Regions from separate parts of the Streptomyces sp. NPDC001157 genome, predicted to be linked through region 3. Evidence: riboswitches for the same ligand, from Rfam matches in the RefSeq annotation. Region 3 holds a riboswitch; each other region holds the start of a gene.
What was found. A riboswitch is a leader RNA that binds a small molecule or an ion and turns the genes downstream of it on or off. The one in region 3 is predicted to bind cyclic di-AMP.
Positions count from the first base shown of each region.

Region 1: another riboswitch for cyclic di-AMP. It lies ahead of ACWDAG_RS45460 (transglycosylase family protein); the one in region 3 lies ahead of ACWDAG_RS38140 (M23 family metallopeptidase).
Region 2: another riboswitch for cyclic di-AMP. It lies ahead of ACWDAG_RS29510 (C40 family peptidase); the one in region 3 lies ahead of ACWDAG_RS38140 (M23 family metallopeptidase).

Region 1 covers NZ_JBSFJW010000059.1:13,440-20,951, reverse strand. The annotation lists gene ACWDAG_RS45475 (nucleoside triphosphate pyrophosphohydrolase) at 1-397, shown strand, start outside; gene ACWDAG_RS45470 (cytochrome P450 family protein) at 362-1,630, opposite strand; gene ACWDAG_RS45465 (transglycosylase family protein) at 1,819-2,826, shown strand; cyclic di-AMP (ydaO/yuaA leader) riboswitch at 3,022-3,192, shown strand; gene ACWDAG_RS45460 (transglycosylase family protein) at 3,197-3,880, shown strand; gene eno (phosphopyruvate hydratase) at 4,094-5,380, shown strand; gene ACWDAG_RS45450 (FtsB family cell division protein) at 5,528-6,004, shown strand; partial or broken gene ACWDAG_RS45445 (DUF501 domain-containing protein) at 6,030-6,431, shown strand; gene ACWDAG_RS45440 (Ppx/GppA phosphatase family protein) at 6,636-7,512, shown strand, end outside.
Region 2 covers NZ_JBSFJW010000020.1:98,201-105,712, reverse strand. The annotation lists gene ACWDAG_RS29520 (helix-turn-helix domain-containing protein) at 1-213, opposite strand, end outside; gene ACWDAG_RS29515 (ATP-binding protein) at 427-885, shown strand; gene ACWDAG_RS29510 (C40 family peptidase) at 1,020-1,493, opposite strand; cyclic di-AMP (ydaO/yuaA leader) riboswitch at 1,497-1,630, opposite strand; gene ACWDAG_RS29505 (hypothetical protein) at 2,047-2,355, opposite strand; gene ACWDAG_RS29500 (ATP-dependent Clp protease proteolytic subunit) at 2,363-2,998, opposite strand; partial or broken gene ACWDAG_RS29495 (transposase) at 3,269-3,809, shown strand; gene ACWDAG_RS29490 (hypothetical protein) at 4,442-4,717, opposite strand; gene ACWDAG_RS29485 (hypothetical protein) at 4,757-5,122, opposite strand; gene dacB (D-alanyl-D-alanine carboxypeptidase/D-alanyl-D-alanine endopeptidase) at 5,640-6,968, opposite strand.
Region 3 covers NZ_JBSFJW010000034.1:18,274-25,785, forward strand. The annotation lists gene trmB (tRNA (guanosine(46)-N7)-methyltransferase TrmB) at 161-1,000, shown strand; gene ACWDAG_RS38130 (PrsW family intramembrane metalloprotease) at 1,071-2,390, shown strand; gene ACWDAG_RS38135 (aldo/keto reductase) at 2,424-3,374, opposite strand; gene ACWDAG_RS38140 (M23 family metallopeptidase) at 3,483-4,499, opposite strand; cyclic di-AMP (ydaO/yuaA leader) riboswitch at 4,512-4,668, opposite strand; gene ACWDAG_RS38145 (PP2C family protein-serine/threonine phosphatase) at 4,922-6,004, opposite strand; tRNA gene ACWDAG_RS38150 (tRNA-Met) at 6,112-6,185, opposite strand; gene ACWDAG_RS38155 (alginate lyase family protein) at 6,285-7,508, opposite strand.

The DNA.
Region 1 (7,512 bases), on a different contig from region 3:
CGCCGGCATCGTCACCAAGCTCATCCACCGCCACCCGCACGTCTTCGGCGACGAGACCGCCGCCACGCCCGAGGAGGTCAAGGAGCACTGGCTGCGCACCAAGGCGATCGAGAAGCAGCGCACCTCGGTGACGGAGGGCATCCCGCTCGGCCAGCCGGGCCTGGCCCTCTCGGCGAAGCTGGCGTCGCGGGTACGGACGGCGGGTCTGAACGTCCCACTGCCCCGACTCGAAGGCGTGGGTTACGAGTTGCTCGCGCTGGCGGTGCGCGCCGAGGCGGAGGGCGTGGACCCGGAGGCCGCGCTGCGGGCGGCGGCCCGGGCCTACCGGGACGCGATCAAGGAGACGGAGGGCCGAAGCCGGTCAGGCGGCGGTGAACCGCACGGGCAGGTCTCGTAGCCCGCGCATGATGAGCCCGCCCCGCCAGCGCAGCTCGGCGGGGTCGGCGGCGAGCTCCAGGTCGGGCAGGCGGCGCAGCAGGGTCTCCAGCGCGGTGCGGCCTTCGAGCCGGGCCAGCGGGGCGCCGAGACAGTAGTGGATGCCATGGCCGTAACCGAGGTGCTGGTTGTCCCGGCGGGAGAGATCGAGCGTGTCGGGCTCCGAGAAGCGGGCCGGGTCGCGGTCCGCCGCGGCCAGGACGACCAGGACGGGGTCACCGGTGGCGATGCGCTGCCCGCCGATGGTCAGCGGCTCGGTGGCGAAGCGCCAGGTGGCCAGTTCCACGGGGCCGTCGTAGCGGAGCAGCTCCTCTATACCGGTGTCGAGCAGTGCGCTCTCTCCGCGCCCGATCGACTCCTGGAGCCGCTGCCGCTGCCCGGGATTGCGCAACAGCGCGTATGTCCCGTTTCCGATCAGGTTGATGGTGGTCTCGAAGCCGGCAAAGAGAAGCACGAAGCACATCGCGGCGGCCTCGTTCTCCGTGAGGTGCTCGCCGTGGTCGGAGGCGCGGATGAGGTCCGAGATCAGGTCGTCCCCGAGCTCGCCCCGCTTGCGGTGGATGAGTTCGGCGAGATAGCCGCGGATCTTCTTCACGGAGCGGGCGACACCGCCGCGCGGTCCGCCGCCGTGCCGGATCATCATGCCCGCCCAGTCGCGGAAGTCGTCCTGGTCCTCGCGGGGTACGCCGAGCAGATCGCAGATCGCGTAGATGGGGAGGGGGAAAGCGAAGTCGTGGATGAGATCCGCCTGCCCGTGCGGCGCGAACCGGTCGATGAGATCGTCCGTCAACTCCTGCACCCGCGGGGCGAATTCGGCCACCCTGCGCGGGGTGAACGCCTTGGAGACGAGACGGCGCAGCCGGGTGTGGTCCGGGGGGTCGATATTGAGCAGATGCGTCATGAGATTGGCGCTGCGCTCACCCGGAATGCCGGTCCTGCTCTTGCCCTGCGCGTCCTCGGCGTGATGCTCGGGGTTCTTCGAGAGCCGCCCGTCCGCGAGTGCCTGACGTGCGTCGGCGTAGCGGGTCACCAGCCATGCCTCGACGCCGCTGGGGAGTTTCGTCCAGTGGACGGGGGAGTGCTCGCGCAGCCAGGCGTAGGCCGGATACGGGTCGCCGGCGAATTCCCAGGTGAAGAGTTCGGGAGCGGTGTTCGGGACGTTCACAGGACGACCGTATCCGCAGCCCGCCCGCACATGCGCCGCCGCAGCGAACCGGTCAAAGGTGACACGCGTTCAAGTCTGTGATCTTCACGTGATCTACGCGGCATTAACTTGTGACAAGTGATCGGCAGCGGCTACGTTCACGGACCAGCGCGGTGGTGTCGAACGCCTGTCGGTGTCATGCGCCGCGCGGTCACTGCTGTCTTGTGAAAGGCCTCCGCATGCTCTCCGGGAACGGTCGACACCGTCGCCCCCGCCAGGCTCCGGCTCTCCTCGTCGCGGCCGGGGTGACCGGCTCCGCCATCGCGATCCCGCTCTTCGCCGCCGGCGGCGCGAGCGCCGCGGACGGCACCACCTGGGACAAGGTGGCGCAGTGCGAGACGGGCGGCTCCTGGAGCGAGAACAGCGGCAACGGCTTCTACGGCGGGCTCAAGTTGACCCAGGAGAACTGGGAGAAGTACGGCGGTCTCGACTACGCCCCCAGTGCCGACCTCGCCAGCCGCAACCAGCAGATAGCCGTCGCCGAGAAGCTCCTGGACGACCAGGGCGTCGGCGCCTTCCACACCTGCGGACTGACCTCCGGGCTGACCAGGGACTCGGGTTCGGCCCACATCGACACCGGTGTGCTGGGCGGCGGTTCCGGTTCGTCCGATTCATCCGGGGCGTCCGACTCCGACTCGACCGGTCTGTCCAACTCCTCGGGCAGCGCTTCCGATGAGTCCTCTTCGTCGGATTCGTCCTCCGGCTCGTCCTCCAGTGCCTCCCCTTCGTCCTCTTCGTCCTCCGCGAGTGCGACGGACAACTCCACCGAATCCGGCACATCCGCCTCACCCTCCACCTCTCCTTCCGGGAAGGCCACGGGTAACTCAGAGGGTGGCGGCAGCTCGTCCACAGGCAAGGCGAAGGGTGACGACTCGGACAATTCCGAGCCCCCGGCGGCCACTTGGAGCCTCGTCGACACCGGCGCGATCGGTACCGGCCGCCACCGTGGCGCCAGCGCGGACGAGGCTGCCGACGAGACCATCGACAAGGCCGCCGACAAGACCAAGGCCGGCAGTCGTGCGGACGACACGTACACCGTCCACGCCGGCGACACCCTCGCCTCCATCGCCGACTCCCTTGGCCTGGACGGCGGGTGGCGGGCGCTCTATGCCGAGAACAAGAAGGCCATCGGTGCCGACCCGAACCACATCTTCGCCGGTCAGACCCTGAAACTCGGTGCCGAATAGGGCGAAAAACAACGGGAGTTCACGTCACACTTCGCCACTGAATGTCCGGTTTGGTGAAAGTGTGGGATGAGTCTCAGAAGCCCTGATCGTCTTTGAAATTCGACGGATCGCGTGTCTACCGTCGTCACCGCTCGTCAACACGAGCCCCGGCTGCCGCAACGCCGAATCCTGCCAGCGGCCGTACGGGAACAGTCGTCGCGTAAAGCGCCGTAGGCAGGAGCGGGGGACCCAAGGTAAGTGCCGCACCGGGCAGTTGACGGCGGCGGCTAGGGGTGTAGCCGTGTCTCGTGAGAGCGAGAGCACGGCCGGGCAACTCAACCGGCCCGAACCCGACAGCTCACCTCGCAGGCGTCGGTGAGGGGATCGAACCATGCTGTTTTCCGGCAAGGGCAAGCACCGCCGTCCGTCCAAGGCCACCCGCGCCGCCGCGCTGGCCGGCGTCACCGGCGTCGCCATCGCCGCTCCGCTGATGGCGGCCGGCAACGCCTCCGCCGCCACCGCCTCCGAGTGGGACAAGGTCGCCCAGTGCGAGTCCGGCGGCAACTGGTCCATCAACACCGGGAACGGCTACTACGGCGGCCTGCAGTTCTCCGCCTCCACCTGGGCCGCGTACGGCGGCACGCAGTACGCCGCGCAGGCCAACCAGGCCAGCAAGTCGCAGCAGATAGCCGTCGCCGAGAAGGTCCTCGCCGCGCAGGGCAAGGGCGCCTGGCCGGTCTGCGGCACGGGCCTTTCCGGTGCCGCCTACAACGGCGGCAGCGCGTCGGGCAGCTCCAGCAGCTCGTCCTCCAGCAGCCACTCCTCCGGGCAGAGCGCCTCCCGCTCCGCCGAGCGCCCGACGGTCAAGAAGTCGACGAAGACCGTCACCACCCCGACCGGCAAGAAGGTCAAGAAGGGCGACGGCGAGTACAAGGTCGTCAAGGGCGACACCCTCAGCTCGATCGCCGAGAAGCACGGCGTCAAGGGCGGCTGGCAGAAGCTGTTCAAGCTGAACAAGGACATCGTCTCCGACGCCAACCTGATCTACCCGGGCCAGCAGCTGCACCTCAAGTGACAGCCTCGCGGTCTCCCCGCTCCGGTGCGTGTTCCCCCGTACGCACCGGGGCGGGGTTCTTTTTGCTCCCGCTCTTTGTTCCGTTCGGAAACAATTTACTCTCGGTTCTGCCCAAGGGGTGGTCGGCAGCGTGGCCGATCGGCCTCAGGCGGTTAGGCTCGTCTCGCAGAGCCACCGCGCTACTGCCGTAGCCGTGTCACATCCAAGAAGGAGATGCTCGTGCCGTCCATCGACGTCGTCGTAGCCCGGGAAATCCTGGACTCCCGAGGCAACCCCACGGTCGAGGTCGAGGTCGGCCTCGACGACGGCAGCACGGGTCGTGCCGCCGTCCCGTCCGGCGCCTCCACGGGCGCCTTCGAGGCCATCGAGCTCCGCGACGGTGACCCCAACCGCTACCAGGGCAAGGGTGTCGAGAAGGCCGTCCTCGCCGTCATCGAGCAGATCGGCCCGGAGCTCGTCGGCTACGACGCCACCGAGCAGCGCCTGATCGACCAGGCCATGTTCGACCTGGACGCCACCGACAACAAGGGCTCCCTGGGCGCCAACGCCATCCTCGGCGTCTCCCTCGCCGTCGCCCACGCCGCCTCCGAGGCCAGCGACCTCCCGCTCTTCCGCTACCTGGGCGGCCCGAACGCGCACCTGCTGCCGGTGCCGATGATGAACATCCTGAACGGCGGCTCGCACGCCGACTCCAACGTGGACATCCAGGAGTTCATGATCGCCCCGATCGGCGCGGAGTCCTTCTCCGAGGCCCTGCGCTGGGGCGCCGAGGTCTACCACACCCTCAAGAAGGTGCTGAAGACCAAGGGCCTGTCCACCGGCCTCGGCGACGAGGGCGGCTTCGCCCCGAACCTTGAGTCCAACCGCGCCGCGCTCGACCTCATCATCGAGGCCATCAAGCAGGCCGGTTACGTCCCCGGCGAGCAGATCGCGCTCGCGCTCGACGTCGCCGCGTCCGAGTTCTACAAGGACGGCAAGTACGAGTTCGAGGGCAAGTCCCGCTCGGCCGCCGAGATGACCGAGTACTACGAGGAGCTCGTGGCGGCCTACCCGCTCGTCTCCATCGAGGACCCGCTGTTCGAGGACGACTGGGCCGGCTGGAAGGTCATCACCGACAAGCTGGGCGACAAGGTCCAGATCGTCGGCGACGACCTGTTCGTCACCAACCCGGAGCGCCTGGCCCGCGGCATCGAGGAGGGCACCGCCAACGCCCTGCTCGTCAAGGTGAACCAGATCGGCTCGCTGACCGAGACCCTGGACGCCGTCGAGATGGCCCAGCGCAACGGCTTCAAGTGCATGATGTCCCACCGCTCCGGTGAGACCGAGGACGTCACCATCGCCGACCTTGCCGTCGCGGTGAACTGCGGCCAGATCAAGACCGGCGCCCCGGCCCGCTCGGACCGCGTCGCCAAGTACAACCAGCTGCTGCGCATCGAGGAGATCCTCGACGACGCCGCGGAGTACGCGGGCCGCAGCGCGTTCCCGCGCTTCAAGGGCTGAGCCTTCCCGCACGTCCGCTCCGCGGACAATCGGGCACAGCAAGGGCTGAGCCTTCCTGGGCTAAGCCTTAGCCAGTCGTACGTACGTCCCCGTACCGGTCCCGTACCGTGTGCGGGGACGTACGCACGTGTGACGGGAGGCGGCGACATGGCCGTGAAGGACCGGGACCGGTTCTCCACCGCGACCAGGATCAGGCTGCTCGGCGAACAGACAGCGGCCCGGGTCTACCGCTCCCAGACCAAGCGGCAGGCCCGCCGGTCGAGGCTGACCGGCCGGGCGGCGCTGCTCGCCCTGGTGCTGTGCTCGATGGTGGTGGCCCTCGCGTACCCCATAAGGCAGTACGTCTCCCAGCGCTCCCAGATCGCCGATCTCCAGCGGCAGAGGGAGCAGGCCAGGGCGCGGGTCGAGCAGCTGCGCGACCTGAAGGCCCGCTGGCAGGACGACGAGTACGCCGAGCAGCAGATCCGGCTGCGGCTGCACTATGTGCTGCCCGGGGAGACGAGCTACGTCGTGATCGACCCGAGCACGGTCAAGCAGTCGCGCTTCGAGCAGGGTGCGGGCCACCGCCCCTGGTACACGAACGTCTGGGACGGGGTCGACAAGTCCGACGCCTCCGCCCAGTGAACCGACAGAGGAATTTCGTACAGGCATGGATACGCCCCCGCCGCCCACCCCGCGCACCGAGCCCACCGACGCCGACGTCGAGGCCTTCAAGCAGCAGCTCGGGCGGCCGCCGCGCGGGCTGCGGGCCATCGCGCACCGCTGCCCCTGCGGCCAGCCGGACGTCGTGGAGACGGCCCCCCGTCTGCCGGACGGCACGCCCTTCCCGACGACGTACTACCTGACGTGCCCGCGTGCCGCCTCGGCGATCGGCACGCTGGAGGCGAACGGCGTCATGAAGGAGATGACGGAGCGGCTGGCGACCGACCCGGAGCTGGCCGCCGCGTACCGCGCCGCGCACGAGGACTACATCGCGCGCCGCGACGCCATCGAGGTCCTGGAGGGCTTCCCGAGCGCGGGCGGCATGCCCGACCGTGTGAAGTGCCTGCACGTGCTGGTGGGCCACTCCCTGGCCGCGGGCCCGGGCGTCAACCCGCTGGGCGACGAGGCGATCGCGATGCTGCCGGAGTGGTGGCTGAAGGGGCCGTGCGTGCAGCCGCTGGTGGCCCCCGACCCGGCGGACGAGCATCCCGGCGAGGAGGGCGAGGTCACCGACCCCACCGAGGTCCGCAGCGGCTTCTTCGCATCCAGGCCGATGGTCCCCGAGGGCTTCAGCCGGGTCGCCGCCGTCGACTGCGGTACGAACTCGATCCGCCTGCTCGTCGCGGACGTGAACCCCGCAACCGGTGAACTGCTGGAGCTCGACCGGCGCATGACGATCGTGCGGCTCGGTCAGGACGTGGACCGGACCGGCCGGCTGGCCCCCGAGGCGTTGGAGCGGACGTTCGCGGCGTGCCGCGACTACGCGGAGGTGATCCGCGAACTGGGCGCCGACAAGGTGCGATTCGTGGCCACGTCGGCCTCCCGGGACGCCTCGAACCGCGACGACTTCGTACGCGGCGTCGTGGACATCCTGGGCGTCGAGCCCGAGGTCATCTCCGGCGAGCAGGAGGCCGAGTTCTCCTTCACCGGGGCGACCAAGGAACTGAAGGGGCGGGACGACCTCGACCGCCCCTACCTCGTGGTCGACATCGGCGGAGGCTCCACAGAGTTCGTCGTCGGCGACGACCAGGTGCGCGCGGCGCGCTCGGTGGACGTGGGATGCGTGCGGATGACCGAGCGGCACCTCGTCCGGGACGGCGCGGTCACCGACCCGCCCACCGGGGAGCAGATCGCGGCCATGCGGGCCGACATCGAGCGGGCCCTCGACCTCGCCGAGGAGACGGTTCCGCTGCGCGAGGCGCGCACGCTGGTCGGGCTCGCGGGGTCGGTCACGACGGTGTCGGCGATCGCTCAGGAACTGCCCGAGTACGACTCGGAGCGCATCCACCACTCCCGCATCTCCCGCGACAAGGTCCGCGAGGTCACCGACTGGCTGCTGCACTCCACCCACGCCGAGCGAGCGGCCGTCCCCTCCATGCACCCGGGGCGCGTCGACGTGATCGCCGCGGGGTCTCTCGTACTGCTGTCGA
Region 2 (7,512 bases), on a different contig from region 3:
ACGGAGTTGGGCGTCCGCCACGGCGTAGGCGTCCAGGAGTAACCGCACATCGGCCGGTTTCACCCCGCTGGCGCCGGTCTCGATCCGGCTCACCTTCGACTGGTGCCAGCCCACGAGCCGGGCGGCCTCACCACTGGTGAGCCCCGCGCTCGTGCGTAACGCACGCAGTTCGGCGCCCAGTTTCCGGCGGCGCACCGCGGGACCGTGTTGCATGCGCTTCTCCTTACTCCTTCCGTGCCACCCAAATACGGTCTCTCGTCGCAGAGTTCACCGCTTTGAGCGACAGATATATGCATATCTTGGTGGATCGCCACCCGTGACGGGCGCGGTAATGGCAGTCTGGCGACGAAGCACCAGTCCGGGACCGTACTCGAACCATCCGCTCCGTGTCGGACTCCGGTCCCGTGGGAAAGGGACGACCGCGCCATGGCAGACCATTTGGAAGCATCCGTCACTCTGCCGAGCGATCCCGCCTCGGTCTCCGCGGCCCGCGGCTTCGTGGTCGGCACGCTGGCCGAGTGGGGGCTGCCGGCGGACACGGAAGCCGCCGAGACCATCCGCCTCATCGTCTCCGAACTCGCCACCAACGCCGTACAGCACACCTTCGGTCAGTCGCCCACCTTCACGGTGGACATCGACCTCCACCGTGACGAGCAGCTCCGCATCGGTGTCACCGACAGCCACCCGCGGTTCCCGAAGCGCCTGCCCGCCGCCGTGCAGCAGGACAACGGCCGGGGCATGGTGATCATTCGCTGGCTGGCCGCCGAATGCGGTGGCCGACTGCATGTCCGCCCCACCCGCGAGGGCGGCAAGACGGTCACCATCGAACTCCCGTGGACGGTACCGGCCCAGCCCATGACGGCGGCGGGGCAGCAGGAGCCGTAGTCGCTCAACCGTGCCGCGCGACAGCGCCCGGGGCGCGTTTGCCGTCGATACCCAGCGGTGCCGGGGCTGTGATGCCGTGTCAGGCCCCGCGGGGGCGACGGCATGGCAAGGTCGCCGTCGCCCCCGCGGGAGAGTCAGCTGACCCGGCCGTACCAGACGCTGGAGGTCCAGATCTTCTGCAGCTTTACGACGTCCCCGGTCTTCGGGGCGTGCCAGATCTTCCCCTTCCCGGCGTAGATGCCGACGTGGTAGACGTTGGAGCCCGAGTGGAAGAACACAAGGTCTCCGGCCTTCCGGCTCTTCGCGGAGATGTGCCGGGTCTTGTTGTACTGCTGGGCCGCCGTACGGGGCAGACTTTTGCCCGCCTTCTTGAACGAGTACAGCGTGAGCCCTGAGCAGTCGAACCGGCGCGGTCCCGTGGCGCCCCACTTGTACGGGGAACCCTTTTTGGAAGCCGCGATCTCGAGTGCCTTCGTCGCCAAGGGGGCCGCCGAGGCGTCGGAGGCGACACCCGGGACCACGATGGAGCCGCCCACGGCGGCGAGGGTGAGAGCCGAGGCCGTACCGGCCCGGACCATCAGCGACGGGACACGATTGAGCGCAGTCATGCGCAACCCTTCGTCAGCCGCCTGTGAAGGATGACCTGTCGGATTCGGGCTGGCGAAGTTGCCCGGCCGCTGCTGCGGCTTCACCCCAAGGGCTGCTCGACCCGGTCATGGCGTGACCGTTCCGGCGACCCGTCTAGCTTGGGTCCTCCACTCCTGCCGATCCACTCCTGTCGACCGGTCATCCGGGCGGCGGCAGGACTCGGCGTCCGCACGGATCGCCCCGCCGCTGCGGCGGGGGCTTGTCGTCAGACAGGGATCTTCACCCATACAAGTCCGAAAATCCCAATGGAACCGGGGGTTTGTGTCGTTACTCACCACTCACCCGTTCGGGTGGACACCCCTGTGTTCGAGGGAGTGTTGGGGGGTCCGAGGAGGCTCGGACCAGCACCGGAGCACGATATTCCGCTCTTCGGGCAGGCGCGTTGCGCAACCCTGACGGTCGCGAAAAAGGAGCCGCGACTACGCCGAATGGGGGTACCTCATCTGGTCCGTTTCAACTCCGGTCCGGACGCTCCGCCGACAGGGCGGAGGGCCCGGACCGGTCGTACGTGCGTCAACTGTCGGACTGCGGGGGCACCGTGACCCGGGCGGTGCGCCGCTCCCCGTCGAGCACCCGCAGAGCGCGCCCCAGCGTCGGAGCGTGCAGTTCGGTCTCGCCCCGCTGGTGCATCAGCGCCAGGGCGTCGCGCAGCTGGGCCGCCTTGCTCACCAGCGCCTGCGCGGCCCGCAGTCCGCGATAGGTGTCGCCGTGCTGCGCCGGGTTGATGCGGCCGAGCAGGTCGACCACGTCGAGGTAACGGTCGATCAACTCGCCCTCGGCGCGAGTGAGGGCGGGCAGCGGCGGAAGTTCGGGTGGGAGCACCGGCCGCTCACCGCCCGGTGGGCGGGGCGAGGGTGGACTTGCGGCTCGGGACGATCCGGTCCACCAGGCCGTAATCCACGGCTTCCTGGGCATTGAGGATCTTGTCCCGTTCGATGTCCGCGCTGACTTGCTCCGGGCTGCGTCCCGTGTGCCGCACGAGCATCTCCTCCAGCCGGGCCCGCATCCGGCCCAACTCCTCGGCCTGGATGGCCAGATCGCTGGTCTGTCCCTCGATGGGCTCGGCCAGGAGCGGCTGATGGATCACCACGCGGGCACCCGGCAGCGCGAACCGCTTGCCCGGCGTGCCCGCCCCCAGCAGCACCGCGGCGGACGAGCCGGCCTGCCCCAGGCAGATCGTCTCCACGTCGCAGCCGACGTATTGCATCGTGTCGTAGATCGCCGACATCGCGGTGAACGAGCCGCCGGGGGAGTTGATGTAGAGCGAGATGTCCTGGTCCGGAGCCTGGTACTCGAGGTGCATGAACTGGGCCATCACATCGTTCGCCGAGGTGTCGTCGATCGGCGTCCCGAGAAAGACGATCCGCTCCTCCAGCAGCTTGGAGTACGGATCCATCGTCTTGGTGCCGGAGCTCGTGCGCTCGGTGAACTCGGGCAGGACGTAACGGGCGGACGGTCGGGTCATCGGTACCCCTCCTTCTGCGTCTGTAAAAAATGTACAGGACGTACATGACGTTGCGATGGGGGCGGATTCTGGTGATCAAGCCAAATGCCCAGGTCGGAGGCGGTTTTCGCTGTTCGCCGAGGGCGGATCTCTCACAACTTTCTCTACGAACTTTCGTTTGGCTGGCCGGGCGGACCAGGGGAAAATGCCTGTGATGTGAAGTCCGGTCGGGTGGATGGTTGCGGTCGTCTCGTAGCGGGTGGCGCTCATTCGCTCGTGGCCATGGGCAGTGTCGCCATCCCCAAGCTCAGGTCGGGGAGTTACTTCCCGCACTGGCTGCTGGAGCGGCGCCGGCGGGCCGAACAGGCCCTCATCTCGGTGGTCGCCACCGCCTGCCTGCTGGGCGTCTTCACCCGCCGAGTCGAGAAGCTCGCCGAGTCCCTGGGCGTCACCCAGCTGTCGAAAACCGCCCTCTGGATGCCGGCCCCTACGCGTTCGCCCCGGTCGATGCCCTGCCCCAGAAGGTCCGTGAGGGCGGCCGCATCATCAACGTCCACGCGCTCATCGCGGTGGGCGTCAACACGGACGGACACCGCGAGATCCTCGGCCTGGACGTGGCCACCGCCGATGACGGCGCAGGCTGGCCGGCCTTCCTACGCTCCCTGATCGCCCGCGGCCTGTCCGGCGTCCAACTGGTCATCTCTGACGCGCACATGGGCCTGGTCGACGCGATCGGCGCCACCCTGCCCGGCGCGAGCCGGCAGCGATGTCGTACTCACTGCGCCCGCGTGCTGCTGAGCCAGTGCCCAAGTCGGCCCAGCCCTGGGTGCGGGGGAACGAGTCATGCCGAGCGCGCAGGCCAGCGGTCCTCTTGCAGGACCGCGGAAAACATAACGGGGGGCCGGCGTGATCCGGTCCATCGATCCTGCGCCAGTGACCCCCATGATCGTGAGGGCAGCGCCCGTATTCCATCCTGCACGCGCCGCGCCAACTCGCCGATCAATACGGCCTCGCTCTTGAGGAGTTGTGCCCGTCCGGGCGACTGCCGTCGCTGCCGGAAGTGGTCCGGGCCGTGCCGGACCTCGAACATCGCACCTGGTCACGTATGCCTGGCGGGATGTTGCTCGGCGTGGTCGCCTGCGCCATGCGGGATCACGCAGTGTCTCCTCTTGCAAAGCCCGGCGCCGGTCGCGGACGGCCGTTCTCGGCCACGCACTTGGACGGGTCGCCATGCAGTCGTGACGTCCAACGACAGGTGGCCACGGACAGCAACAAGACCGCCGGTGAGCAGGGTGTGTTCAATGACGGTCGGCCAGTTCGCTCAGAGACGGTCGGCCACTGCAGCCCCGACTTCGTCGCGAGCGTGGAGCCGCCGCCTGGCACGGGTCGAATGTTGCCGACTGCGGCTCTCGGCAGCGGCTCGGGCAGGAGCTGAGGAACCTTGGGGCCGTTGCCGCAGGTACGTCATGTCCGAACGTCGTCGGGCCTCTGCGTGGGCTTGTCGGTCGTCTTCGTGGCCAGCCGGTCTGCGGCACCCAGGTAGGCCGCCCATGCAAGGAACAGGATCTCGACGCCCGCGGCGATGCCCGCGGTCCGGAAGTTCCCTGAACCTGTCGAAGGAGTGCCCAGCAGCACCGGGATCTCCCCCCGGGGATCGACAGTGACGGTGACGGTCTGGCCGGTCTTCAGGCCGTCCCCGGACACCTTGCCCGGCAACGGCTGTCCCGACGGATCGGCCAACTGCGCGACGTGAGATGGCGGATCGGCACCCTGGTCGACTCAGTACACGTCGGTCACCGTCGCCCGCTCCTGCCGGCCTCGGGCGTGCAGCGCCCTCTCGTCCAGGCCCGAGCAGGTCTGGTACGTCACGACCACCGCAGCGATGGGCACCACGATCATCGCCAGGACGCCCCAGCCCTTGGACCAGCCCTCAAGCTCCTCCATGTCCGGCACCATCAGCGCGAGGAGAAGGAACGCCAGGAGATAGAGCACGGGATACACGAGCAGCGCCAGCCAGATGCTCTGCGTGACGTGCAGCAGGATGCCACCGCCACCCTCAAGGCCCAGGAACACGACCGTGGAGCCCACCAGGAACAACGTGGCCAGGCCCAGCAGGCGCGCCCGCCTCGGTATTCGCCCGGCCACAACACCCCCACCACCGAAATGTTCCGCGTCACCGCGCCACCCAGAGGCGCGATCGACTCCCTTTCGCGTCCCTCGTTCAACGTCACTCGAACAGTGCGCCATCGACCCCGGTGGCATCAAGTGGATTCGACTCAGGGGCCCATGGCGAAGGCGCCCCGCACTGGCCAACCATCATCGCGAGTGGCAACTATCACTGCGAGTCACGGCAGTCACAGACACGCTAGATGCGGACGCATCACCGAGTTGCGTGATGCTGAAGAGGCTCCGGTGCAGTTGCCGTGCGATTTGCCGGATTGGCGCGAGACAGTGAGTACTCGCACCGGGCTTCGGATCGCGCTGCCCGCCGGGCTCGCCGCGCGACCTTTACGGCTCTGTACACCGGGCTGCAGAGAGAATGCGCAGAATGCGGGAACGGCACAGTGCCCGTTGTACAGCTCTGTCGGCCGAGGGGCACGAGAGGCCGACGGGATACGGAGAACGGGCGGGCCTTTCGGGCCCGCCCGTCGGATGTCCTTGGTCAGGCCCAGCAGCCGTTGACGGTCGCGGCGAGGCCGTCTTCTGCGTGGCGGATGTCGGTCGTCTTGGCGGTGGAGCCGTTCTCGATGAAGGAGAAGATCTTCCACTGGCCGTCGGAGCCCCGGGTGAGCCCGCTCAGCGCTATCGCGCCGGTCAGGGTGCCGGTTTTGGCCATCACCTTGCCGACGGCGCACTTGGAGTCCGGTGTGTCGAAGCGGTCCAGCGCGGTGTCGAGCGTGGAGCCCGCCTCGCCCGCGACCGGCAGGCCGTCGATGACGGGCTGCAGGATCATGCTGTTTCGGGGGTCGGCGTCGGTCTCCAGGATCTGGGCGACGGTCTCGGCGGAGATCCGGTCCTCGCGGGAGAGCCCGCTGCCGTCGTAGAGCTTGAAATTCTCCAACGAGATGCCGTAGTTCCGCAGCACCTCGGTGACCACCTCGGAGCCGGCCTCGAAGGTGGCGGGGCGGCCCGTGTGCAGGGCGGTCATCCGCAGCAGGGACTCGGCGATCTGGGCGTCGCTCTTCTTGAGCATCCGGTGGACGGTGTCAGCGACCGTCGGGGACTGGTGGACGGCCAACGGGAGGGCCTGGCCGGGGTGGACCGTACCGCGAGTGATGCTGCCGGTGACGGTCAGGCCGTTGGCGGTGAGCTGCTTGGCGAAGACCTGGCCCGCGTCGAGCGAGGTGTCCTGGGTGAAGTTCTCGTCGACCGAGAGCGCGCGCACCGGCGGGATGACATCGGTGAAGTAGCTCGGATCCCAGCCCTGGGCCAGGGCGGGCTCCGGGAAGAGGCTGTCGTCCACCTGCACCTGGACCGACTTCACCCCGGCGTACTGCAGGTGGGAGACCACGTCGGCGGCCATGGAGGTCAGGTCGGCGGTGCTCAGCAGCCGGTCGCCGCCGCCCACAAGCGTGACGACGCCATCGTTGTAGAGGGCCCTGGTAGTGAAGCGGTGGTTCGGGCCGAGGACGGTCAGCGCGGCGGTGGCGGTGGCCAGCTTGGCGTTGGAAGCCGGCATCAACACGGTGTCCCCGTTGTGGTTCCACACCGTCTTGCCGCTCGCCTCGTCGATGACGAGACCGCTGAACGTCGAGTTGGTGAAGGCTGCGTTCTGGACGCGGGTGTCCAGGTTCTTGGCTATCTGCTCGTCCGCGGAGTCGGCGATGTGGTCGGGGGCCGTTGCGGTCGTCGGCTGATCGGCGGCGAAGGCGGAGCCCTGGCCGAGGAGCATGGCGGTGGCGACCGGCGCGCTCGCAGCGACGACGAGGGCACGGCGTACCGCCACGCCGGCGGGCTTGGGCTTACGGTGACGGCCTGTGGAACTGGACACGTGGAATCTTCCCGAAGTGGAGTGGGGGGATTGGCGGTTGAGCAGACAGTCAGGTTGAACTCATCGAGTCTGCGAACAGTACTTGACTGTTGAAGTACGTTGTCCTGCGGTACTTGCATGGAGGCGGGCCGCCCCCAAGGGGCAGGTGATGCGAGGGCGGGTGCGGGCACTGCCGCGCAGGAACCGTCCGTATCCCGCTCGATCTGCGGGGCCGCGACCTGGTCGGCCGTCGAGTCGTTGCGGTGGGAAACCCGTGAACAAATGTGATTGCCCTGACCCGGAGGGGCCCGTGTCGGCAGGTTCACGAATTCGAAGGGAACCGTTGCTTCCAAGGGGCCCGTTATACCGACCGGCGCGGCCGCAAAAGCCAAGGGCGCTGCCGCAAGACGGCAGACGGTCAAGGGTGTGCGCAGAACTCCTGGTGCGATGGCGCGACGGCATGTGCACGCAGTTTTTCCTCTCTTGCAGATGAAAAGTGCCGTCCGATGCTGCCGGCCGTTCCTGATTGCCCCTTTCGGGGGCATCTGATAAACGTCGGGCATCT
Region 3 (7,512 bases):
CCCTACCCGTCCCGTACCTGGGGGCTGCCGCCCCCAGACCCCCGCTTCGGCCCTTGAAGGGCCTCGCCCTCAAACGCGGGACGGGCTGAGAGATGCCGCCCGGGGCTGAGGGTTGCGCCCGGGACTGAGGAGTGTCCGCACCCCTTAAAATCGACCCACTGTGTCTGACTCCCTCAACAACCCCGAAGCACCCCGCTCCGCCCACCCGACCCCCGGAGTGTCCATCCGGCATACCCGTGCCAAGGGAGAGCCCCGGTTCCCGGACGGGCCGAAGGCCGATCCTGCCGGGTCGCACTTCGAGCGGCGGATCCGGAGTTTCCAGCCGCGGCGGAGCCGGGTGACCGCCGGGCAGGCGGACGCGCTGCAGCGGCTGTGGCCCAAGTGGGGGCTGGACATCGACGGGCAGCGGACCCTCGATCTCGGCGAGCTGTTCGGGAACGACAGTCCCGTCGTGCTGGAGATCGGGTTCGGGATGGGTGAGGCCACCGCGCAGATGGCCGCCGCGGACCCGGAGACGAACATCCTCGCCGTGGACGTGCACACCCCGGGGCAGGGGAATCTGCTCAACCTCGCCGACCACGACGGGCTGTCCAACATCCGCGTGGCCAACGGGGACGCGATCATCCTGCTGCGCGAGATGCTCACCCCGGATTCGCTGGACGGGCTGCGCGTCTTCTTCCCCGACCCGTGGCCGAAGAAGCGGCATCACAAGCGGCGGCTGATCCAGCCGGAGTTCCTCGACCTCGCCGCGGCCCGGATCAGGCCCGGCGGCATCGTGCACTGCGCGACCGACTGGGAGCCGTACGCCGAACAGATGCTCGAAGTGCTGACGGCGCATCCGGAGTTCGAGAACACGCGGCCGGAGGGCGGTTTTGCGCCCCGTCCCGACTTCCGGCCGCTGACCCGTTTCGAGGGCCAGGGACTGGACAAGGGACATGTCGTGAACGACCTGCTCTTCCGTCGCGTACAGCACCACAACCAGCCCCCCACTGGCGCCTGAAGCCCCACGGCCCTGCGGGCAATCCGAAGTACCGTCGCGGGCGGCGCCCTCCCTCGTTAGGGTCAATGCCGTGGCCACCTTTCCCCCGTACCCGACGCATCCGCCACACCCCGGCGGCCCGGCCGGCGGTGCGCTCGGGCATGCTCACTGGTGGCAGCGCAGAGCGGTGCGGTACGGCGCGCTGTGCACGCTGCTCGCGCTCTCCGGGCTCGTCATCCTGGCCCTGGTGCGCGAACAGACCGGCACCGAAGGGTTCCTGGTGGGGCTCGGGCTGGCCGTGCTGCCCGTGCCGCTTCTCATAGCCGCCTTCCGCTGGCTGGACCGGGTCGCCCCCGGCCCCTGGCGCAACCTGCTGTTCGCCTTCGCCTGGGGGGCCTGTGCGGCGGCACTGATAGCGATCGTCGCCAACAGCTTCGCCACGAAGTGGATAGCGACGGCGACCGCCGACCCGTCCAGCGCGGACACCCTCGGAGCGACCGTCATAGCGCCCATAGTCGAGGAGTCCTCGAAGGCGGCGGCCGTGTTGCTCGTCTTCCTGTTCCGCAGACGCGACTTCACCGGGATCGTCGACGGGGTGGTGATAGCCGGGGTCACCGCCACCGGCTTCGCGTTCACCGAGAACATCCTCTACCTGGGCACCGCCTTCGGCACCGACCAGCTCAACGGCGACCGCGGCATCGCCTCCGTCACCGCGGCGACCTTCTTCGTGCGCATCATCATGTCCCCCTTCGCGCACCCGCTGTTCACCGTCCTCACCGGCATCGGCTTCGGCATCGCCGCGCTCTCCGCGGAGCGCCAGCACCTGCGGCGCGTGCTCGTACCGCTCTTCGGCCTGCTGCTCGCGATGAGCATGCACGCGATCTGGAACGGCTCCTCGAACTTCGGCGAGTACGGATTCTTCGCGGTGTACGCGGCCTTCATGGTCCCCGCGTTCGGCCTGCTGACCTGGCTGGTCATCTGGACCCGCCAGCGCGAACTGCGCACGGTGCGAGAGGAACTGCCCGCCTACGCCGTCGCGGGCTGGCTCACCCCCGCCGAGCCCTACGCCCTCGGCTCGATGCGGGCCCGCCGCCTGGCCCGCGAACACGCCGCCCACCACCTCGGCAAGCCCGCCGCACGCGAGGTCGCACAGTACGAGGCGTACGCGACCTCGCTGGCCTTCCTGCGGCACCGGGGGCGCCGTGGCCGCGCCAGCGCCGACTTCGTCGTCAGGGAACGGGAGTTGCTGCACGAGCTGTGGCGGCGCCGCGAGGTGGCGCGCCCGGCGCTGGACCACGCGGCGCGGATGACGGCGCCCCCGGTGCCGGTGGCGCCGCCGCCCTGGCCGGTGTACGGGGCGTACGGGTACCCGGCGGTGCCGAATCCCGCGTACAACCCGTACCGGTCGTAGGCCCCGAGGGGGTCAGAGCTCGTTCACTGGCTCTCAGGCCGACGCTTCCGTCAGACGCGCGACCTCGGCCTCGGTGAGCGTCAGCTCGCCCACTGCGAGCAGCGCCGGGAGCTGCTCCACCGTCCGCGCGGACGCGATCGGGGCGGCGACCGTCGGCTGGGCCGCGAGCCAGGCCAGGGCCACCGTGGCGACCGGGGCGTCGTGGGCCTCGGCGATCTCGTCGAGGGCGGTCAGGACCCGCTGCCCCCGCTCGGACTCCAGGTGCTTGGCCGCGCCGCCCGCCCGCGGGCTGTCGACCGTCGTGCCGGGCCGGTACTTGCCGGTGAGGAAGCCGGAGGCGAGGGAGAAGTACGGGACGGCGGCCAGACCGTAGCGCGCGGCCAGGTCCTGCAGCTCGCCCTCGTACGTGTCGCGCGAGACCAGGTTGTAGTGCGGCTGCAGGGCCACGTACTTGGCCAGGCCCTCGCGGTCGGAGAACTCCAGGGAGGCGCGGAGCCGGTCGGGCGAGATGTTGGACGCGGCGATGTGCCGGACCTTGCCCGCCTTCACCAGTTCGTCGAGCGCGCCGATGATCTCCTCGACCGGCACCTCGGGCTTGTCGAAGTGGGTGTAGTAGAGGTCGATGTGGTCGGTGTCGAGGCGGCGCAGGGACGCCTCGGCCGCGGCCTTGATGTTGGCGGCCGACAGGCCCTGGAACTCGGGGTGCTGGCTGACCTTGGTCGCGATGACCACGTCGTCGCGGTTGCCGCGCGCCCTGACCCACTTGCCGATGATCGTCTCGGACTCGCCGCCCTGGTTGCCGTCGACCCACGACGAATAGGAGTCGGCGGTGTCGACGAAGTTGCCGCCGGCGGCCGCATAGGCGTCGAGCACGGCGAAGGACGTGGCCTCGTCGGCGGTCCAGCCGAAGACGTTGCCGCCCAGGGAGAGCGGGAAGACCTCAAGACCGGAGGAGCCGAGCTTGCGCAGAGAAGGAGAAGTCATGCTGCACGTCAACGCCCGCCCCCGAGACCGGTCTTCCACGACGGGCGCAAAGATCCCGTAAACAAGCGGACTACGGCACTCCGGGAGCGGACGAGGAACGTACGGGTGTCAGGGGTTGAGGCCCTTGCTGCGCAGCCACGGCATCGGGTCGATGCCGCTGGCCTGGCCGTCGGGGTGGACCTCGAGGTGGCAGTGCGGGCCGGTCACGTTGCCGGTGGCGCCGACGCGGCCGATGACGTCACCCGTGCTGACCTTCTGGCCGACGCTGACGCTGATCGACGACTGGTGGCAGAACCAGAGCTCCGTACCGTCGTCGAGGGTGAGGATCGTGCGGTAGCCGTACGCGCCCGCCCAGCCGGCCTGCGTGATGGTGCCGGAGTGGATGGCCTTGATGAGCGTGCCCGTGGGGGCGGCGAAGTCGAGGCCCGTGTGGTAGCCGGAGGACCACATGGAGCCGGCCTGACCGAAGGTGCCGGTGATCGTGTACGACACGACCGGCAGCGTGTACTGCTTGGCCAGCTCCGCGAGCTTCGCGGCCTCGGCCGCCTTCTTGGCCGCCGCCTCCGCCTTGTCCTTGGCGGCCTGGGCCTTGGCGGCCGCGTCCTTCTCCGCCTTGGCGGCCGCGTCGTCGATCTGCTTGGCGAGGGCCGCCTCGGTGGCCGCCTGGCTCTTGCTGTCGATCTGGACCTGCTGCGACTCGGCCTGCGCCATGATCCGGTCGCGCAGCGCCTCACCGGCGCCCCGCGCGGTGCCCGCGGACGTGGTGGCGACGTCGCTGAGCGCGGTCGCGGAGCCCTTGGGGGCGTCGGAGCCGCCGTCGAAGACATGGCCCACGGAGGCGAGATCGGGCATGGAGATCGACACCGGCGGCTTGCCGGTGTTGGCGCTGGCCATGCCGCCCGCGCCGACCGCGGCTATGACGCCGACGCCCAGGACCGTGGAGCTGCGGGCGAGTCCCCCGCCGCGCTGCTTGGCGACGCGGTGGCGGCCGCGCACCGGGGCGATGGACTCCTCGGTGGGATTCCACTCCTCCCAGGGGCCCTCGTCGGTGCGTCGGACGGCGAAGCCGAAGGGCTCGGTGCTCGGCACGAACGGGGCTGCCGGGGCAGGCGGGTTGGACGCCACGTGGGCGTGCTCCTTTCCTTCCTTCTCGCCTACCGGGTTAGCTGACGGGTTCGGAGCAGGAAGGTCTCCTACGCGCGTATACCTGCCGTGCTGCCACGGCGGTATCCGTGCGATTCACCCCAGGGTGGTGGTTCCCCGGTTCCCTTGCGGGATTCGGCGCGTGCGCACGGAGCCGCCTCTTGTGACGGCTGGGACGACCGCGCTGCGTTATCGAACGTTAATAGACCCGGGGTGCCGATTCCAAGGTGTTCCGCTTGATCATTAACCTTTCTGACCTGGACGTACGGCGCATGAATGGCGAAAAACGGGCGAGTTGACCGCGCCTCAGGAACCCCACAGGTATTGACCGTATGTCAGTTGTTATGCGGAGTGGGTTCACCTGATCACACCTGGTCACATACGGGCAGGAGGTGTGAAGACGGTCAGGGCCGTCGTACGGCGAGCAGCGCCATGTCGTCCGCCATGGCCTCACCGGCGTATCTGCGCACCTCCCGCGCGAGGGTGCCGAGCAGCGCGGCGGGGTCGTGGAAGACCCGGCCGGCGAGCCGGTCCGCGGGTTCGAAGAACCGCCCGTGCTCGTCCCGCGCCTCGGACAGCCCGTCGGTGTACAGCAGCAACGTGGCCCCGCTGCCGAACGGGGTCTCCTCCGCGCGGTCGGGCCGGCTCCCGAACTCGCTCATGCCGAGCGGCAGGGCGGGCTCGCGGGCGTGCAGGATGTGCACGGCGCCGTCCGGGCACAGCAGCAGCGGGGGCGGGTGGCCGCGGGTGACGATGCGTACGACGCCCTCGCCGTGGGGGAGTTCGGCGAGCACGGCGGTCGTGAACCCCTCGAACAGCTCGATCCCCGCCCGCCGCGCCGCCTCGCGCTCCAGCGCCCGGTCCAGCCGCTGCGCGACCGCCTCCAGCGTGGCCTCCTGCTCGGCGGCCTCCCGGAAGGCCCCGATGACGACGGCCACGGCCGCCACCGCCCCCATCCCCTTTCCGCGTACGTCGCCCACGACCAGCCGTACGCCGTGCGGGCTGTCCTGCACCGCGTACAGGTCGCCGCCGATGGACGCGTCCGCCTGCGCCGCCTCGTAGCGTGCCGCGATCGCGAATCCGCCGATCCGCTCGGCGGGCTCGGGCAGCACGGCACGCTGGGCGGCCTCGGCGATCTCGCGCTGCGAGGCGAGCTCCTCGCGGCTGCGGCGGACGAGGAGGTTGATGAGGACGGCCAGCACCGAGACCGTCGCCGCGGTGGCCAGCTCGGTGACCGCCTCGACCTGGAAGAGGATGCCCACGTCGGCGTGGATCGCGCTGACGACCAGGACGGTCGCGACGCCGGTGAGGACCGTGCCCCGGCGCGAGTAGAGCGGGGCGGCGACCAGGGGTGCGGCGGTGAAGAGGGGGCCCGCCGTGAACCGCGACGGGGTGAGGTAGTCGTAGCAGGTCCCGCCGACGAGCAGCAGCGCCGGGAGCAGCCGTACGAAGGTGCGCGCGTATGAGATCGGCCCCTCCTGCTCCACCCCTCCAGGTTTCCCGGGAGGGCGGCGGGGGGCGAGCCGGGTGGCCCGACCGGGGGAAACACTCAGGGCCGGAGTCCAGTGACTGGACTCCGGCCCTGAGCCTTGAGTAGCGGGGACAGGATTTGAACCTGCGACCTCTGGGTTATGAGCCCAGCGAGCTACCGAGCTGCTCCACCCCGCGTCGTTGTGTAACCAGCATACGCCATCCGCGGGGCTGTCTGCGCCAGGGTTTACGTCCGGCCTCGTTCACCTGTGTTTTTTGGGGCGCGCGGGGCCTGCGTCAGGCAGCCGGGTTGTCCGCGTGGGTGAGGGTCTCCCAGGAGACGAAGAGGTCGTCGGTGCCTGCCGGGCGGGTCTGCTCGACCAGCTTGTGGGCGGCCGGGACGGGGGTGCCGAGCCGGTTCTCCAGGTGGTTGAGGACGACCTCCAGGTCGGGGCCCATGTTCCCGACGACCCTGCCGCCGCACAGCCACCGCGGGGGCTTCTCCCCCATCTCGTAGCGGGCGTGGAAGTCGAGGGCGGCCTTCAGGCGGTCCTTGACGTCGGCGTACAGGTCGACGCCCTGGTGCCAGGCGGTCTCGGCGATGTGCGCGGTGGCGGCGAGGGAGTAGCCGACGTGCTTGAAGTTGCGGCAGGTCTCCTGCGCGATCCCGTCCTCGAACTTCGTCTCCTTGAACCAGTACGTCTCCAGCTTCTGCACGGTGTTGGCGTCGGAGCCGGCCGGGGTGAGCGGGATCTTGCCGTCCTTGCGCAGGTAGAAGTAGTCGGGCACCAGGCCGCGGAAGCGTTTGACGGCGGCGTCGAAGGTCTTGTGGTCGTCGGTGAAGACGGCGATCCCGATGGCGGCGTCGGTCATCGCCAGGTCCCAGTTGCCGTTGTAGTCGGGGAGGTCCCTGGTGACCTCGGGGAGGTAGGCGGTGCGCAGCATGGCCGCGAACCGCCGTACGCGGTCGGCGGGCCAGCCGGCGCCCGGTGCGTAACGGATGATCTCCGCGGCCCGCGCCCAGGTCGACCCGGCCCACGAGGACTGCAGCTGAGCGTCCTGCGCCGTGTGCCGCTTCAGCTGCGCCGACCAGGCGTCCATGATCTCCCGCGCCTTGAGGGCGTGCTGCCGCTCGCCGGTGACGCTGTACAGGAGGGCCTGTGTGTAGGCGGCGATGGCGTCCTGCCGCTCCTCCAGACAGCCCTTCGCGCCCTTGCCGCCCCAGGGACAGTTGACGACCGCGGACGGCTGGGCCATGTACTTGTACGACCCGTACTTGCTGTCCCGCATGTCGAGGAACGCCTGCAGCCAGGGCTGTTTACCTGCGATGACGTTCTTGCGTACGGCGTCCAGCTGGGCCTTGCTGACGAGGACACCCGGGTGGGTGAAGGGTGCGCCCGGGGGGAGTGCCCTCGCCATGGTGCGGGTGCCCGGGTCGGTGCCGCAGGAGGCGACGAGCGCCGTCAGCAGGAGGACGAGGAGAACTGCCGCCGCACGTCTGGGAACTGACCTCACTGGCACTACC